DNA from 3 places in the Polaromonas sp. P1_E3 genome. Region 3 is predicted to be linked to each of the others. Evidence: predicted binding sites of a transcription regulator. Region 3 holds the regulator's gene; each other region holds the start of a gene.
The links. Region 3 encodes sigma-54, which starts transcription at its own class of promoters, with help from an activator protein. Its sites were predicted from a motif close to TGGCANGNAANCTGCTTT; they were not measured.
Positions count from the first base shown of each region.

Region 1: AC1D0Z_RS03070 (pilin) is a predicted target of sigma-54. The motif match lies at 1,531-1,548, and genes of this name have one in related genera.
Region 2: glnK (P-II family nitrogen regulator) is a predicted target of sigma-54. The motif match lies at 2,711-2,728, and genes of this name have one in related genera.

Region 1 is NZ_JBFUBD010000008.1:2,539-8,476, forward strand. It holds gene AC1D0Z_RS03065 (GspE/PulE family protein) at 1-1,437, shown strand, start outside; gene AC1D0Z_RS03070 (pilin) at 1,584-2,051, shown strand; gene AC1D0Z_RS03075 (PglL family O-oligosaccharyltransferase) at 2,167-3,981, shown strand; gene AC1D0Z_RS03080 (PglL family O-oligosaccharyltransferase) at 4,052-5,782, shown strand.
Region 2 is NZ_JBFUBD010000001.1:24,645-30,582, reverse strand. It holds gene AC1D0Z_RS00125 (SMP-30/gluconolactonase/LRE family protein) at 1-444, opposite strand, end outside; gene AC1D0Z_RS00120 (ammonium transporter) at 657-2,204, opposite strand; gene glnK (P-II family nitrogen regulator) at 2,233-2,571, opposite strand; gene AC1D0Z_RS00110 (YifB family Mg chelatase-like AAA ATPase) at 3,096-4,640, shown strand; gene AC1D0Z_RS00105 (HdeD family acid-resistance protein) at 4,757-5,938, opposite strand, start outside.
Region 3 is NZ_JBFUBD010000003.1:75,432-81,369, forward strand. It holds gene argS (arginine--tRNA ligase) at 1-846, shown strand, start outside; gene AC1D0Z_RS01465 (SPOR domain-containing protein) at 909-1,538, shown strand; gene AC1D0Z_RS01470 (thiol:disulfide interchange protein DsbA/DsbL) at 1,621-2,283, shown strand; gene lptA (lipopolysaccharide transport periplasmic protein LptA) at 2,455-3,081, shown strand; gene lptB (LPS export ABC transporter ATP-binding protein) at 3,096-3,887, shown strand; gene AC1D0Z_RS01485 (RNA polymerase factor sigma-54) at 4,024-5,559, shown strand; gene AC1D0Z_RS01490 (THUMP domain-containing class I SAM-dependent RNA methyltransferase) at 5,601-5,938, shown strand, end outside.

The DNA.
Region 1 (5,938 bases), on a different contig from region 3:
GTGTTTTCCCGCGTCTCAAAATTTTCCTACCGCGTTACAACCCAGACGGAATTTGAGGAAACCCTGGGGCAGCTTTTCGGGATGGTTGCAGACAGTAGCACCATTGACCAACTGCTTGCAGACATGGACTCCCCACTAGAGGGTGAGTCGAATGACGACTCTTCGCTGGAGTCCGCCGCAGCAGACAACGAGCTGGTCAAGTTTGTCAACAAGGTCATCATTGACGCATACAACCAGAAGGTTTCGGACATCCACATCGAGCCGATGCCCGGAAAAGCCAAAACCGGTATCCGGTTTCGCATTGACGGTACCTTGCAGCCCTATATTGAAGTGCCGGCGCAGTTTCGCCAAGCCATGGTCACACGCCTCAAGATCATGTGCGACCTGGATATCTCTGAAAAGCGCAAACCGCAAGATGGGAAGATCAAGTTCAAGAAATACGGCCCACTGGACATCGAGCTTCGGGTCGCCACGATTCCATCCGCCGGTGGTGTGGAGGACGTGGTCATGCGGATTCTTGCCGCAGGTGAGCCGATCCCACTTGAAAAACTCGGGCTGACCGCGCACAACAAGGAGCGACTGGAGAAGACCGTCTCAAAGCCCTATGGTCTTTTTTATGTATGCGGGCCTACTGGCTCAGGCAAGACTACAACGCTGCACTCCATCCTCAAATTCCTCAACACTCCTGATACCAAAATCTGGACTGCCGAAGATCCTGTGGAAATTACACAGAAGGGTTTGCGCCAAGTCCAGATTAACAGGAAGGCGGGTATCGACTTCGCACTGGTCATGCGTGCTTTCCTGCGAGCTGATCCGGACATCATCATGGTCGGAGAATCGCGAGACAAGGAAACTGTGGCCATGGGGGTTGAGGCATCGCTGACGGGCCACATGGTTTTCTCGACACTGCATACCAATTCGGCCCCTGAATCCATCACGCGCTTGCTGGACATGGGCATGGACCCCTTTAATTTTGCAGATGCGTTGCTGGGTATCCTGGCCCAACGCCTGGCCAAAAAACTCTGCGACTGCAAARAGGCCTATCAACCGAGTTCGCAGGAGATCAAGGATTTCATCAAGGAATATTCCGAAGAATTGCGCCATACCGAAGCCTGGAAAGCCGATCCTGGTGGGGAGTCACAAAAGCTTTTCGAGGACTGGATGGAGCGTTACGGCAAGGATGACAAACTGACTTTGTACCGTGCGGTTGGCTGCGACAAGTGCAACAAAACCGGTTACAAGGGCCGCGTTGGTTTGCATGAACTCATGATTGCTGACGATGCCGCCAAAAAACTGATCCAGGAACGCGCCCGCGTAGCGGAGCTTTTTGCAAGTGCTGTCAACAGCGGCATGCGCACACTCAAGATGGACGGAATGGAAAAAGTACTTATGGGCCTGACGGACCTGAAGATGGTCCGATCGGTCTGCATCAAATGACAAAAATGTCATTGGATTCAGTGTCATGAGTCAAAAAGGTAAGCTGGTCGCCTTTTACGGTCCAAAAATCACGAAAAAGAAGGCTCTTTAACGTGGCACAAAAACTGCAGTTAAGACGAGCTAGTTTTTTCAACCAAGGAGTTTTTATGAAGCGTTCTATGCAAAAGGGTTTTACCCTGATCGAATTGATGATCGTCGTGGCGATTATCGGTATTCTGGCTGCGGTGGCTCTGCCTGCTTATCAGGATTACACCAAGCGCGCCAAGCTGTCTGAAGTGATTCTTGCTGCTTCTGCTTGCCGCACGTCCATTACTGAAACCTTCCAGTCCGCTTCGAGCCTGCCAACGGCTGGTTCATGGGGCTGCGAGTCGACAGTGTCGACGAGCAAGTATGTCAACCGTATCCAGACCAACGCAACTGGCACCGTCAGCGTTCAAGTGTCGGATACCATCAATGACTCCACGATCGGCAGCACCTGGATTGCCTTGGTTCCTTCCGATCCAGCAGGTGGTACGCTGGCAGCCGGTTCCCTGGTCAAGCAGTGGATCTGCGGCCCGAGCACGGCTTCCGGTACGCCAGTCAAGTATTTGCCAGGTTCATGCCGCGGCAACTGATAGGTCTTCCTGTCTGTAAAAAGGCACCTCCGGGTGCCTTTTTTTGTGGGCGCAAGAAAAGCGGTCAGAATGTGGCCAGCTCAAATGTAGGCTTTTGCATGAAGTGGACAGAAAAATGACGGTGCGGGCGCAAGAACAACGGGTGTGGTTGATCTACCTCGTGGGGTTCATTGTTTTTGGACTGCCGGCACTGGTTGGCTACGGCACCATCCCGTTGACGAACTTCACAGCCGAGGCGCTATGCGTGACCGGTCTGGCGTTGATGTTGATTCTCCTGGGCGCCGATGCCGTCTTTCTCATCGAGAGACGGGTGGAATTTCTGGCGGCTGTGGGGGCTTTCGTGCTGCTTTTCGCGGTGGCGCTGCTTCAGTATGCTGCATTCGGGCGGCAGCAAATGGACGCTTACCTTGTGGTGTTTGGATACCTTGTTTGTGCTGGCTTGTCCGTGGGGGCAGGACATGCGGCATGCGCCGGAGAGCACGCCATGAACTGGTTTCAGGCGAGTGCCAAAGGTCTCGCCATCGCTGCGACCCTTGCTGCATTTGCATCTGCCGCGCAATATTTCGAGCTTGACGCCCGCTGGCTGCTCATCTCCCCGGTCAGTGATGCCGGTCGAACTTTTGGATTTATCCGGCAGCCCAATCACCAGGGCACTTTCCTGAATCTGGGCCTGGTCGCTCTGGTTTTTCTTCAACGCACCGGCAGCATCCGTACGTGGCTTTGGTCCTTGTTGAGCCTAGTCGTGATCTTTGGCATCACCACCACCGGTTCCCGGACAGCGCTATTGCAGGTCTTCTTCATATCCATGTGCATGGCGGCATCGTCCTTTCGCGACCGTCGAGGTCTTGTCAAAGCGGTTTTTCCGATTGCGCTTGTGGGTGCGATCTGGCTAGTGCTTTTTCTTGTGAGCAGGTCCGGCGGGGCCGAGTTTTTCGGTGTTCAGAAGCTGGCACAGACTTCTTCGGAAGGGCTTGGTATGCGCTCTGCCGCGTGGCGCCAGACTGCACTTATGGTGATGGAACATCTTTGGGCGGGCAACGGAATACTGCGATATTCCGCTACATTTTTCCTGGGTGGCGCCGGTATCGAGGTGGGAGTCGGCATGTCTCATTCCCACAATCTCCTCCTGCAGCTGGCGTTCGATTTTGGTTTGCCCGTTGCGATTCTGTTCTTCAGCTTGATCGCGTGGGTACTGTGGCGAGCCCGAGGCCTTTTCGCGACCAGTTACGGATTTTTAGCGTTTGTTTGCCTTGGGTGCCTATTGATTCATTCACTGGTCGAGTTTCCTTTGTGGTACGCGTATTTCCTGCTGCCGGCATGCTGGTTACTCGGTACCCTGACATGCAGCCGGCGCCCAGGCGCGGCTCGGTCTGACGCCGATCTGTCGGACCCCGGCAATTGCGGGGAAAGAACGCCCGCGCCGAAGGCTGTACGCATGGCGGCCGTACTTGCCGGAATCTCAGTGCTGGGCGTTACCTTATCGATGAACCGCGACTACTATCTTTTGACGCCGGTTTACGCTCCCGGCCTGGTTAGTACCCAGGCCGAAAGATTGAAAGATGCCGAACGCGTCTTCTGGTTCCGCCGCTACGCAGATTTTCCGGGCCTTCAGCTCGAAACAGTGAGCGAAACAAATTACGAATCCCATCTCAAGCGCGCGGCTGCAATCGGCTGCGTAATGACGGAGATCTGGTTTCAAAACTCCACCATATTGGCGCTGGCTCAATCCGGAAGGATCGACGAGGCGAAATGGATTCTCTATATCGTCTGGAGAATGAGCAACGGGCAAGTGGACTCTTTCAAGAACGCGTTGATGGGCAGCAAACTACCTGTGGCGCGTCAATTGGTGGAATACCTTCAAAACCCCGTACCGGTGCCTAAAGCGACAGCGACTTTTGAGCAAGCCTGCTACGGACGCGCGGCCAGCTAGATGGGGTACAAGCGATCAGTGCGTAGCTCGTGTGTGGCGCAGGCCCGTCGAGCCAATCAAAGCAGCCAGTTTGAACTGCGCTTCCGGCGACGGCCCATTCATGCTTGAGACGGGAATGGAAAAAAAGGTGCTGTGCGGCATGTCCGGCCTTGCCGTCATGCTCATGCTGGTGACCTGGTTAAACCCCTTTGCCGGCGGGCCTAGCCCGGCTGTTGTGCCGCTGGCAATATCGTGGATTTGCGGCGCTCTTCTCCTGGCTGGAGGGAATGCGGAGCGTGGCCTGTTGCTCAAGGCAGGGCTTGCGGGAATGCTCTTCCTCTTCTGGGTTTCTTTATCAGGCGGGGGAACACGTCCGTGGCAAGACATGATGCTGCTCGCAGGCGCCATGTGCTGCATTGGTGCTGCTGCATTGTGGGCAAGTGGCTACGGCTTCGGATGCCGGCGAGCGATTTGCTGGGTTTGGCTTATTGCGGCATTGTCAAGCTGCGCAATCGGGCTGTGCCAGTATTTCAACCTGGCTTCGCCGTTGGCGCCTTGGGTGAATGTGTCACCTGTCGGCGAGGCGTTTGCCAACTTACGGCAACGCAATCAGTTCGCATCCCTGACCAATATTGGATTGCTTGCGTTGCTGTGGTTCGCGGCTCATGGCCGGATGCGTGTCTCGGCCGTGCCGATGGCGGTGTTGCTCGCTGCGGGCAATGCTGCCTCAGCATCGAGAACAGGGCTTCTGCAGCTACTTCTCATCACTGCACTCATATGGTTTTGGAAACCTCCCGGGCGCTCACGGCTGCTGGAGTTGTGTCTGTGGGCGGTTGTGGCCTACTTTATCTCGGCACTGTCCTTGCCCTGGTTGCTGCAGCTTGTCAGTGGTGCGGTAGGAAATAATGTCTTCGGCCGCATTGCGGGCGAGGGTGGCTGCAGCAGCCGGATGGTGCTGTGGTCAAACGTGCTGGAGCTGATTGCGAACAGGCCGTGGCTGGGCTGGGGGCTCAATGAGCTGGACTACGCGCATTACATTCATTTGTATCAGGGGCCCCGTTTCTGTGAAATCCTGGACAACGCACACAACCTTCCGCTGCATCTTGCTGTCGAACTGGGCGTTCCGGCAGCCGTTGTGATCTGTGCAGGTTGTGCATGGCTGGTCTACCGGGCCAAGCCGTGGCGCGACACCGACCCCACCCGTCAGCTGGCGTGGGGGGTCATCTTGGTCATCCTGCTTCACAGTATGCTGGAGTATCCCCTTTGGTATGGCCCGTTCCAAATAAGCTTCGGGCTGTGCCTGGGCTTGTTGTGGATAACCTCTTCGCCGGGTGGCACGGCAACCGCAAAGGCCACAAGCCTCCCCGGATGGGCGGTAAAAAGCAACGGACGCCGACGCGTATTGCTTACTCAAACCCTGCTGGCGGCGCTTTCAATCGCGGCGCTGGTGTACGCCGTCAATAGCTATCACCGGGTCAGCCAGATCTATCTACCGCCTTCTGAGCGGAGTCCGGCTTACCGCGAAAATACCCTGGAAAAAATCCGGGGAGCCGGGTTTTTTCAGAATCAGGTGTTTTTTGCGGAGTTGAGTGTTACAGCTTTGACGGTCGGGAATGCGGAGGCGATCAATTCCCTTGCGTCAGAGTTGCTCCACTATTCACCAGAACCCCGGGTGATTGAAAAAGTCATTGAGAGCGCGGTCATGCTGGGCCGTGACGATGAGGCCCTGATGCATCTCGCGCGTTATCGAGCGGCATTTCCGGAGGAATACTCCCGATGGAAGCAAATGAATACGCTTCAATCCGGCCTTCTTCCGGGCTGAGGTGATCGCACCTCTATTGGCCGGCTGGTTTGCGGCACCACTTTGACGAGCCTCTGCAGCGTTGCCCGGCACGATAACGCGGCGAGCTGCTGTATGAGAACGACGGGTTGGCGCAGTTGCATGGGCTGCTCTCGGGGACGCCGCTCAATACTCTGA
Region 2 (5,938 bases), on a different contig from region 3:
ACCGGCCTTGCGCTCCACCGCAGGCACAAGGCTGTTGCGGCAGTCAATGGAAAAAAGCTCGGCCACGGACTTGTCCCGCGGTTCGTACATGGTGCCGGCCCAGAAGCGGCCGCGCGGATCGGCCTTGCCGTCGTTGAACCGCGTCGTGGCGGTGTCATGGCGGGCAGGCATGAGTTGCTGGAGCTCGGCGCCCCACTCTCGCGCACGGTAAATGCCGTCGCGCAATGCGATCACCAGGCCACTGCCCTGCCCCTGTGTACGGGCCGGCGCGATGCTGCCGGGTTCCGACGGCATGGGCCAGCTTTGTACCGTTCCCATAAAGACGTTGCAGCGGTGAATCTGCCGGCCTGGAATGTCAACCCAATACAGCATTTGCTCGTCGGGATGCCAGAACGGCGATTCACCCAGTTCACTGGGTTGTGCAACAACGGTTTGCCATGTCATGCGGCGTTCCTTGAAAGGCTGAAAAGTGGACAGGGACCCAAGGTTAGCACCGGCAGGGGCCACCGCAGCCCGATCCGGGCGATCATGCAACGCCCACAAGGCACGCGCCAAAAAAAAACAGCCCACCGACTTGCGCCGGCGGGCTGAACATCCAAAGGAGATACTCAATCAGGGAGCTGCCCTGGAGCAGCCCGAATTCGTCTGACTATGAATTAGCGGTTGTAGGCGGTCTCACCGTGCGAGGTGATGTCCAGGCCTTCGCGCTCGTCTTCTTCGCTGACGCGCAGACCGATTGTGAGGTCAACCACCTTGTAGGCGATGAAGGAAACTACACCGGACCAGATGATGGTGATCAGCACGGCTTTGGCCTGGATCCAGACCTGAGCAGCGATGGAATACGCATCAGGTGCCAGCATGGCAACCGTAGTCCAGTCGGCGACGGAGCTTGGGCCACCCAGGTTTGGCGAATTGAAGACGCCGGTGAGCAGCGCGCCCAGGATACCGCCCACGCCATGCACGCCGAACACGTCGAGCGAATCATCAGCGCCCAGCAGCTTCTTCAGGCCGTTCACACCCCAGAGGCAGGCGAAGCCGGCGATGAGGCCGATGATGAGGCCACCGCCGATGCCGACGTTGCCGGCTGCGGGCGTGATGGCCACCAGGCCGGCGACAGCACCGGATGCAGCGCCCAGCATGGAAGCCTTGCCGCGCATCAGCGCTTCACCGACGCACCATGCCAGCACAGCGGCAGCGGTTGCACCCAGCGTGTTGATGAAGGCCAGGGCTGCAAAGCCGTTGGCTTCCAGAGCGGAGCCGGCGTTGAAGCCGAACCAGCCCACCCACAGCAATGCGGCACCGACCATGGTCAAGGTGAGGCTGTGAGGGGCCATGGCTTCCTTGCCGTAGCCGACGCGCTTGCCGATGCAGTAAGCGCCCACCAGTCCAGCGACGGCGGCATTGATGTGCACCACGGTGCCGCCTGCGAAGTCCAGGGCGCCCATTTGCCAGAGGTAGCCCGCCTTGCCGTTCATGGCGTCAACCACTTCCTTGCCCGTGTAGGCGTCAGGGCCCATCCAGAACCAGACCATGTGGGCGATAGGGGCGTAGCTGAAGGTGAACCAGATTGCCATGAACAGCAGCACTGCGGAGAACTTGATGCGTTCGGCGAAGGCGCCGACGATCAGCGCGCAGGTGATGCCTGCGAACGTGGCCTGGAAGGCGGCGAACACGATCTCGGGGATCACGACACCCTTGCTGAAGGTCGCGCCATTGGCAAAGGTGCCCGCGACGTTGTCCCAGATGCCCTTCATGAAGAGCCGGTCGAAGCCGCCGAAGAAGCGGTTGCCTTCAGTGAAGGCCAGGCTGTAACCGTAGATGAACCACAGCACGACGATCATCGAGAAGGTGACCATGACCTGCATCAGGACGGACAGCATGTTCTTGCTGCGGACCAGGCCACCGTAGAACAGCGCCAGGCCGGGCACGGTCATCATGATGACCAGCAGCGTGGAAACCATCATCCAGGCGGTGTCGCCTTTGTTGGGAACAGGCGCAGGCGCGGCGGCAGCAGCCGGTGCGGAGGCCGCGGCAGCAGCGGCGGGTGCTTCCGCTGCTGCGGCAGGCGCGGCAGCGGAAGCAGCGGCTTCAGCAGGTTTGGCTTCTGCGGAGGCCGCAGGTGCAGCGGCCGGGGCCTGCGCCATCACGGCGCCGGTCGTCAGCAGGCTCAATCCCAATACCAGGGAGGCAAGTAGTTTTTTCATGTCTGTGTTCTCTTCGTTGGGGTGAGCCTTACAGCGCTTCCTTGCCGGTTTCACCGGTACGGATGCGCACGACCTGCTCGAGGTTGTAAACAAAAACCTTGCCGTCACCGATCTTGCCGGTGCGGGCAGCGCCCTCAACCGCTTCAATCACGCGGTCCACCAGCTCGTCGGAGACTGCTGCTTCGATCTTGACCTTGGGCAGGAAATCGACAACATACTCTGCACCACGGTATAGCTCGGTATGGCCTTTCTGGCGACCGAAGCCTTTGACTTCAGTCACAGTAATGCCTTGCACGCCAATACCGGAAAGCGCTTCACGCACTTCGTCCAGCTTGAACGGTTTAATGATGGCCGTTACGAGTTTCATTTTCAGGTTTCCTCCAGGGATGAATAGGGAAGCAGCATCGTCAAGCACCACCTCAGCCGGATTACAGGGCTTTTGTACGAGTCATTGCGGATCAGAGCTTCCGTAAAAGCTCCGAAGGCTGGCAACTTGAGCGAACTTCTTAGCAGGTAACGTGCCAAAGACGCTTTACATGGGCGGCGGGTCTTCCTTCAAACTTCGAGCGGGCCGCTGCGGACCTGGCCAACCCTGCCGCACCAATTAAGTGCGATTAAATGCACGATTTTGGAGCATGAAGTAAAAAAGCCGCACCAAGCCTGTCTTTAGTGCATGGCAAGCTCTGCAATGCCGGTTTTGGGGATGACACGCCGCGCGGGTTGGGGGCCAAAGTGCACCGCTCCTTTACCCCGGCGGGTCATACCTCTCCGCCAATTCCGCGGGCCGGCGGTCGGCTGGGCGATACTTGCCTCTCGTGAAGGCTGGTGCGCCTGAAACCGGGGATGGCCCCGGGTTCAGTCATGACACCGCCCCGAGGGAGGAAATCTGGAATGAGCTTGTCTTTAGTGCATAGCCGCGCCTTGTTGGGCCTGGAAGCAAGGCCCGTGCAGGTGGAAGTGCATCTTGCCAATGGGTTGCCCAGCTTTACGCTGGTCGGACTTGCGGAAACGGAAGTCAAGGAAGCGCGTGAGCGTGTGCGCTCAGCCATCCAGAATGCCGGGCTGGACTTCCCGGCCAACAAACGCATTACCGTGAACCTGGCGCCGGCCGACCTTCCCAAGGATTCGGGCCGCTTCGACCTGCCCATCGCGCTGGGCATTCTGGCCGCCAGCGGCCAGATCGACGCGCGCAAGCTGGAGGGTTACGAGTTCGCCGGCGAGTTGTCGCTTGGCGGCGAACTGCGGCCCATCCGCGGAGCGCTTGCCATGAGCCTGGCCCTGGCACGCCCCGAGCGGCTTGCGGCCGGGAAACTGCCCAAGCTGGTCTTGCCCAATGCCAGCGCCCAGGAGGCAGCACTGGTGCCAGGCGCCGAAATCTTTCAGGCGCACCACTTGCTGGATGTGGTGAGGCAATTTCTGCCGGGCGACCTCGCGGTTGAAGCAGGAGACGGATGGTCTCGCGTCCAGCCGACCGTGCCCTCGGCCCAGTCGCCGTACCCGGACCTCGCGGACGTCAAGGGCCAGGCAGCCGCCCGCCGCGCCCTTGAGATCGCCGCGACCGGCGGACACAGCCTGTTGATGGTGGGCGCTCCGGGCTCCGGAAAATCCATGCTGGCGCAGCGCTTTGCAGGCCTCCTGCCGGCCATGACCACTGAAGAAGCACTGGAAAGCGCGGCGGTGGCGTCATTGGGCGGCCGGTTCACGCTGGACAAATGGGCCATACGCCCCACGTGCGCGCCGCACCATACGGCAAGCGCTGTTGCGCTTGTTGGTGGCGGCTCTCCACCCCGGCCCGGTGAAATTTCCCTGGCGCACCGTGGCGTCTTGTTCCTGGATGAACTTCCTGAATTTCCCCGGGCGGCGCTGGAAGCCCTGCGCGAACCGCTGGAGTCCGGCACCATCACCATTTCACGGGCAGCCCAGCGTGCCGAATTTCCGGCGCGCTTCCAGTTGGTCGCGGCGATGAACCCCTGCCCCTGCGGCTACCTGGGATCGAGCTTGCGGGCTTGCCGCTGCTCGCCCGACCAGGTGTCGCGTTACCAGGGCAAACTCAGCGGCCCACTGCTGGACCGTATCGACCTGCACGTGGAGGTGGGTGCGCTTGCAGCCGATGAGCTGGTCAATGCGCCGCCGGGCGAAGCCACTGCCGCTATCAGAACGCGGGTTGCCGCCGCACGTGACCGAGCCATGGCACGGCAGGGCGCGGCCAATCAGGCGCTGGAAGGCCAGTCCATTGACGCGCAATGCCGGCTCGATGACGCGTCCGCGAAATTCCTGAACACCGCGGCAGCGCGGCTGGGCTGGTCAGGCCGCAGCATCCATCGCTGCCTGAAAGTGGCCAGGACGATTGCCGACCTTGCAGGGGCCGAAACTGTACAGGTCACCCACGTGGCAGAAGCCGTGCAATATCGCCGCGCGCTCAAGGCAGCACACTGACGACGCAAGCCGTCTGGCAATAACCCGGTACTGAACCACGGAAATTCGGAGCAACCACCAACCGTCTTCTTGAGTCTGCAGCCCCCTCGTGGAAAGCCCTGCTTTCCCGCCTGGCTTCAAGGAGTTTTTCCCGTGTGCTGGCGCTGGGGCCGCCGTGCTTTCCACCAGCGGGCAAGGTGGACTCTCAGATCCTGATGCGGATGGGTGATGCGCCGGATCGCGCCGGCGTAATCCAGCGCCAGGCCCGGCGTCCAGGCAATGGATTCGGCACGCACCCGAATGCTTCCAGCCAGCCACATGTCGGGGTGAAGGGCCAGGCGCAGCAGGGTTCGCCAGAAAGGTTTGTCGGCGAACACGCCTTCCATCGCGGCGTCAATGGCCTCGGTCACCACCACCGAGCAGTTGCGATGCGTCAGGTTATAGGTGTCGTCCTGACGGTAAGCTTCCCAGAAAGACTGCAGGTGGCCGCGGTTGAACAGGCGAAAGCGGATGCGAAAGGTCGAGGGGCGCGTCGCACCGGCTTCCTGCTCATAGGAGGGAAGCCACATGCCCGGATGGTCATTGCTTTGTGTGGCGCGCACCTGGTCCACCAGGTTGCGCTGCGTGATGCTCAGGCGTACGCGGGGATGGTGGCTGATGTAGAGCTGCGGCCCGCATTCCAGCGCGACATGGCCGGTGGTCACACTGCCTTTGCGGGAAAGGGCCGCGATGTAACGGTCGACCAGCGGCAGCCGGATGCGCCCTTCACTTTGATCCACGGCAGTCCAGATGTGAACCACCATTTGTTCGGCGAATGCACCGACGCCTGCAGAAGGGCCGGGCCGCGGTGTGTTGGTGCCCATCTCCCTTTTTCTTTGATAGAGCTCAATGGCCGCGAGCCGCGAGCCCGGCGGCAGACGTTGCAGACGCCATGCCCCGCGCATCACCACGTAGCCGCCCGCCATCAATGCAAGGCCGCTGCAGAACGATACGTTCATCGCGGACGGCAGGGGCCAGTCCGTCGCGAGCAGCAGGGCCATGACGAGATAGCCCCAGCCGATGATGTGCGACATGCGCCAGTTCGGATACCGGATCAGAAGGCTGGACGCGATGCGGACCAGCCCGTTGAAGGTAAAAGCCGCGGCAAAAAGCACGCCTGCCGCAATTGAATTGTCCCAGGGGAAATCCAGCAGAAGGCAGGCAAACACCACCATGGCCGCGCCGCGCAGCATTTCAAAGCGCCGACGCGCGCGCGTGTGGGTGGCACCGATCACCAATTCAACCAGGCCCTGCAGCAGCAACACCGCGCCGAACACCCA
Region 3 (5,938 bases):
TTAAAAGACGCCGGCAAAACCTATGAGCAGGACGGCGCGCTGTGGCTGAAGTCGACAGACTACGGCGACGACAAAGACCGCGTGATGAAAAAGAGCGACGGCAGCTATACCTACTTTGTGCCCGACGTGGCTTACCACCTGGCCAAATGGGAGCGCGGCTTCGGCAAGGCCATCAACATCCAGGGCATGGACCACCACGGCACCATTGCGCGCGTGCGCGCCGGACTGCAAGCCGCCGGCGAGGGCATCCCGCAGGGTTACCCTGACTACGTGCTGCACACCATGGTGCGCGTGATGCGCAATGGCGAAGAGGTCAAGATCTCCAAGCGCGCCGGCAGCTATGTCACCCTGCGTGACCTGATCGAGTGGACCAGTGCAGACGCCGTCCGTTTCTTTTTGCTCAGCCGCAAGCCCGACACCGAGTACATCTTCGACATCGACCTGGCGCTGGCAAAGAACAACGAAAACCCTGTGTACTACGTGCAGTACGCGCACGCGCGCATCTGCTCCATCCTGACCACCTGGGCGGGCCAGGGCGGCGACGAGGCCAGTTTGAAATCGGTTGATCTTTCGGCACTCAACAGTCCGCAAGCCCAGGCGCTGATGCTGCTGCTTGCCAAATATCCGGACATGCTGACCAACGCGGCTGACGGTTTTGCGCCACACGACGTGGCCTTTTACCTGCGTGAACTGGCGGCCAGCTATCACAGCTATTACGATGCCGAGCGCATCCTGGTGGACGACGAGGCCGTCAAGCTCGCACGCCTGGCGCTGGTCGCCGCGACAGCGCAGGTGTTGCACAATGGCCTGGCAGTGCTGGGTGTTAGCGCCCCGCGCAAGATGTAAGCAGTGGGACAGTGACAAAAATCATGCGGATTTTCGGGACAAGCAATGAACGTGGGCAAGGTATGAATACACAACGAGGCGGAACCCTGCTGGGTTTGATCATTGGCGCGCTGATCGGCCTGGGTGCAGCGCTGGCGGTGGCGGTCTACATCACCAAGGTGCCGGTCCCTTTCATGAACAAGAGCCAGGCGCGTAACCCCGACAGCGACGCGGCAGAGGCCAAGAAGAACAAGGACTGGAATCCGAACGCGCCGCTGGCCGGCAAGAACCAGCCCAAGCCGCCGCAGCCTCCGGCCGTGGTTGAAGTTCCCGGCGTTGCTGTGCCTGATCCGGCCACCACACCCAAGGCCGCCGCGTCAGCGCCGGCCAAAGTCGCCAAACCGGCGCCGGCCGATCCGCTGGGCGATCTGGCAAAGGCCAAGGTCGAAGGCCTTTCCTCTGGTCCGGGTGCCGATCCTTTCAGCTATTTCATCCAGGCCGGCGCCTTCCGCACGCCGGAAGATGCCGAACAGCAACGGGCCAAGCTGCTGCTGCTGGGCATGCAGGCGAAAGTAACGGAGCGCGAGCAGGCGGGACGCACTGTGTACCGCGTGCGCCTGGGCCCTTTCGACAAAAAGGAAGATGCGGACAAGGCCAAGGAGCGCCTGGACAATAACTCGATAGAAACCGCCCTGGTCAGGGTCCAGCGCTGACACTTTCACCGCCGACTGAACTTTTTCAGCGGGCGCTGTACCAACGTACACGAGTATTCCCGTCATTCAGGAGAAAAATTTGATGCAACGCCGTGAGTTTTCACTTTCAGCCGCCTCGGTGGCCGCCGCCACTTTGGGGGGCGCCACGCTGTCTACTACGGCGCAAGCCCAGGCCAGGGCTTTCAAGGAGGGCACCGATTACCTGACGCTGGACAAGCCCGTGGCGACCGAGGCCCCTGCGGGCCGGATTGAAGTCGTGGAATTCTTCTGGTACAGCTGCCCGCACTGCCACGCCTTTGAGCCCCAGCTCGAAGCCTGGATCAAGCAGCTGCCAAAAGACGTCGCGCTCAGGCGCGTGCCCGTGTCCTTCCGCCCGGACTTTGAACCCCAGCAACGCCTTTACTACGTGCTCGAAGCCATGGGCAAGGTCGAGGAACTGCATAAAAAGGTGTTTAACGCGATTCATGTAGAAAAACAGCCCCTCAACACCGCAGATGCTGTCGCCGTCTGGGCCGAAAAGCAAGGCCTCAACAAGGCCAAGTTCGTGGAGCTGTACAACTCCTTCTCGGTGACAACCAAGGCGCGCAAGGCCACGCAACTGCAGGATGCCTACAAGGTTGACGGTGTTCCCGCGCTGGGCATTGCCGGACGCTACTACACCACGGGCACCATGACGCAAACCATGGCGCGGGCGCTTCAGGTCACCGATTACCTGATTGGACAGTCCCGGAACGCCAAAAAATAAAACCGGGCAAAGCCGGGCCAACGCCAGGTTTTAAAAACCCGCCCCTGTAAACCCGCCCGTTGCCGGCGGGTTTTTTTATGGCTTTTTTGCCCCCTGCTTTTCCGGGGTAAGCCATTCCCGCAGCTTGCATGGCTACAATGGTCCAACCCCAAGCAGCAAGATTCGTGCCTTATGAAACACCGCATTTTTTCCCTCATCCTGCCGGTCTTCCTGACGCTGGGGACGGCCTTCCCGGCCCATGCAGAAAAAGCCGACCGGGACAAGCCCATGAATGCGGAGGCAGACGCCCTGCGTTATGACGACCTGAAACAGACCAGCGTTTTTACCGGCAATGTCGTGATCACCAAAGGCACGACCATCGTGCGCGGCGAGCGCGTTGACGTCATGCAGGATCCCGAGGGCTACCAGCAGGCAGTGTCCATCGCGGCCCCCGGCAAGCTGGCGTTTTACCGGAAAAAGCGCGACGGCGTGGATGAATACATCGAAGGTGAAGGCGAACGCATTGAATATGACAGCCGTGCCGACCTGGTGAAGTTCATCAAGCGGGCCGTGGTGCGCCGCTACAACGGCGCCACCCTGGTGGACGAAACCACCGGCAGCCTGATTGTTTATGACAACAACACCGACGTTTTTACCGTGGACGGGGGCGCGCAAAACCGCACGGCCAGCAACCCCACAGGACGGGTTCGCGCCATGCTGTCCCCGCGTGCCACAGCTTCGGCGCCTGCTGCAACGCCGCCAGCAGGCCCCGCCCCGGTTCTGCGCCCCAGCACGACGCTGGGCAATGAGAAGAAATAGAAAGACCAGCACAGATGGATGTGGTGACTGATACTTCGGCGGCTCCCGCCGCCCTTGCCCCGACTCCCAGCCGACTTGTAGCGCAGGGTTTGCAAAAATCCTACGGCAGCCGCAAAGTGGTGCAGGACGTGTCCCTGTCCGTGCAAAAAGGTGAGGTTGTGGGCCTCCTCGGGCCCAACGGCGCCGGGAAGACCACATCCTTCTACATGATCGTGGGCCTGGTGCGCGCCGACGCGGGCGAAATCTCCATCGACGGGGAGTCGGTCGAACACATGCCGATTCACCTGCGCGCCCGCCTGGGGCTCAGCTACCTGCCGCAGGAAGCATCGATTTTCCGCAAGCTCACGGTGGAAGAAAACGTGCGCGCTGTTTTGGAGCTGCAACTCGATAAAACCGGGAAACCGCTGGGACGGGCAGACATTGAGTCGCGGCTTGACGCGCTGCTGCAGGATTTGCGGGTTGATCATTTGCGCAATTCACCAGCGCCGGCGCTTTCGGGCGGCGAGCGACGCCGTGTCGAGATTGCACGCGCCCTGGCCACCCAGCCGCGATTCATCCTGCTGGACGAACCTTTTGCCGGCATCGACCCCATTGCCGTGATCGAAATCCAGCGCATCATCGGCTTCCTCAAGTCGCGCGGAATCGGCGTACTGATCACCGACCACAACGTGCGTGAAACGCTGGGCATTTGCGACCACGCCTACATCATCAGCGACGGCCACGTGCTGGCCCAGGGCACGCCGTCCGAGATTGTGAACAACGCCGATGTGCGCCGTGTCTATCTCGGCGAACATTTCAAGATGTAGAGATGGGCTCCCCCCTGTTGTCGCTCACTTCATGTAGCTCCCTCCCCCCTCGAGGGGGCGGCGCCTGCGGCCCGGCTAAGCCGGTTCCGCGGCCCCTGCTTGAACTCTTTCAGCTCTGTCGTCAGAAATCTTTGAGATGAAGCAAGGGCTGTCACTCCGCGTCTCGCAGCATCTTGCGCTGACGCCCCAGCTGCAGCAGTCGATCCGGCTGTTGCAGCTGTCGACGCTTGAACTGAGCCAGGAGGTCGAGCAGATGCTCGACGAGAACCCGTTTCTGGAAGTGTCGGAAGAGACGGCTGTACGCGAAGAGTTTGGACTGGAACACATCAACACCCCGGTGAGCCAGGACAGCCGCGAGTTTGAATCTGCTACGGATTCAATAGCTGGCGGCGCGGATGAGACAAGCGCTGCAGCCCCGAATGATGCAGAAGTCAGTGCCGAGCCCAAGCTGGAGGAAAGCTGGGAAGGCGATGGCACCGTGGAAACCACTCCCGATGACAGCGAATGGGGCAGTGACGCACCGGCACGCAAAAACAACAATGAAGAGAGCGACGCCGAGGCTTCCGACCTGACCGGCAGCCATGAGTCGCTGCAGGACCACCTGCACCGCCAGTCGCTGAGCCTGCGCCTGTCGGAAGAAGACCGCGCCGCGCTGCATTTCCTTATTGAATCGCTCAACGACGACGGCTACCTTGAAGACAGCCTGGCGTCTCTGGCAGCCGGGCTTGCAAAAGATGACATGGAGCAGGCAGAAGAGCTGGAGCAGCGTTTTGCCATGGCGCTCAAGCTGCTGCACCACATGGAGCCGGCCGGTGTCGGTGCGCGCAACCTGGCCGAATGCCTGTGCCTGCAACTGCTCGATTGCAAGGACTGTGAAGAGACCCGCGCCGCCATTGCCATGTGCAAGCAGCCGATGGAGTTGCTGGCCAAGCGCGACGTGAAGCGCCTGTCGCACCTGTGCGGGTTCCCCGAGGCCGCCATCAAGGGCGCGATTGCCGTCATAGGCCGGCTCGATCCCAAGCCCGGGCGCCGCTTTGTGAATGTGGAGCGCAACCTGATCGTGCCCGACGTCATCGTTGTCAAATCAGGCCGGGGCTTCAAGGTCTCGCTCAACGGCGATGTGATGCCGCGCCTGCGTGTTCATGATATTTACGCCAACGCCCTCAAGCAGCACAAGGGCCAGGGCGGCCAGGCGCTGCAGCAGCGCCTGCAGGAGGCACGCTGGTTCATCAAGAACATCCAGCAGCGCTTTGACACCATCCTGCGCGTGAGCAGCGCGATCGTGGAGCGGCAGAAAAACTTCTTCACCCACGGCGAGCTCGCCATGCGCCCGCTGGTGCTGCGCGAGATCGCCGACGAGCTGGGGCTGCACGAATCGACCATCTCTCGTGTGACCACGGCCAAGTACATGGGCACGCCTTTTGGCACCTTCGAACTCAAGTATTTTTTCGGCTCCGCGCTCGGCACCGAAACCGGCGGCAATGCTTCCAGCACGGCGGTACGCGCGCTTATCAAACAATTCGTTTCATCCGAAAGCCTCAAGAAGCCGCTCAGCGACAATCAGATTTCCGAAATGCTCAAGGAGCAGGGCATTGAATGCGCGCGCCGCACCGTGGCCAAATACCGCGAAGCGCTTCGCATCGCGCCCGCCAACCTGCGCAAATCACTCTAGCCGCCCAATCAGGCCGCGCTGCCCGCCCCTCAAAGCCAGTCATGAATCAACTCCAATTGTTTTTACCGTGCGCCGCAGGCGTTGAAACCCTGCTGGCCACCGAGGTCAAACGTATCACCGGGATCGACGGCAAAGCCTGGCGCGCCGGCGTACAGCTGCAGGCGTCGTGGCGCGACGCACTGCAGCTCAACCTGCACAGCCGCCTGGCCCAGCGCGTGCTGATCGAGTTGCAGCACAACCAGTACCGCAGCGAACAAGACCTCTACAACGCCGCTGCCAACGTGGCCTGGGAAATCTGGTTCACGCCCAAACAAACCTTCAAGGTCGAGATCACCGCCCAGCACAGCCCGCTGCAAAGCCTGAACTTCGCGGCACTCAA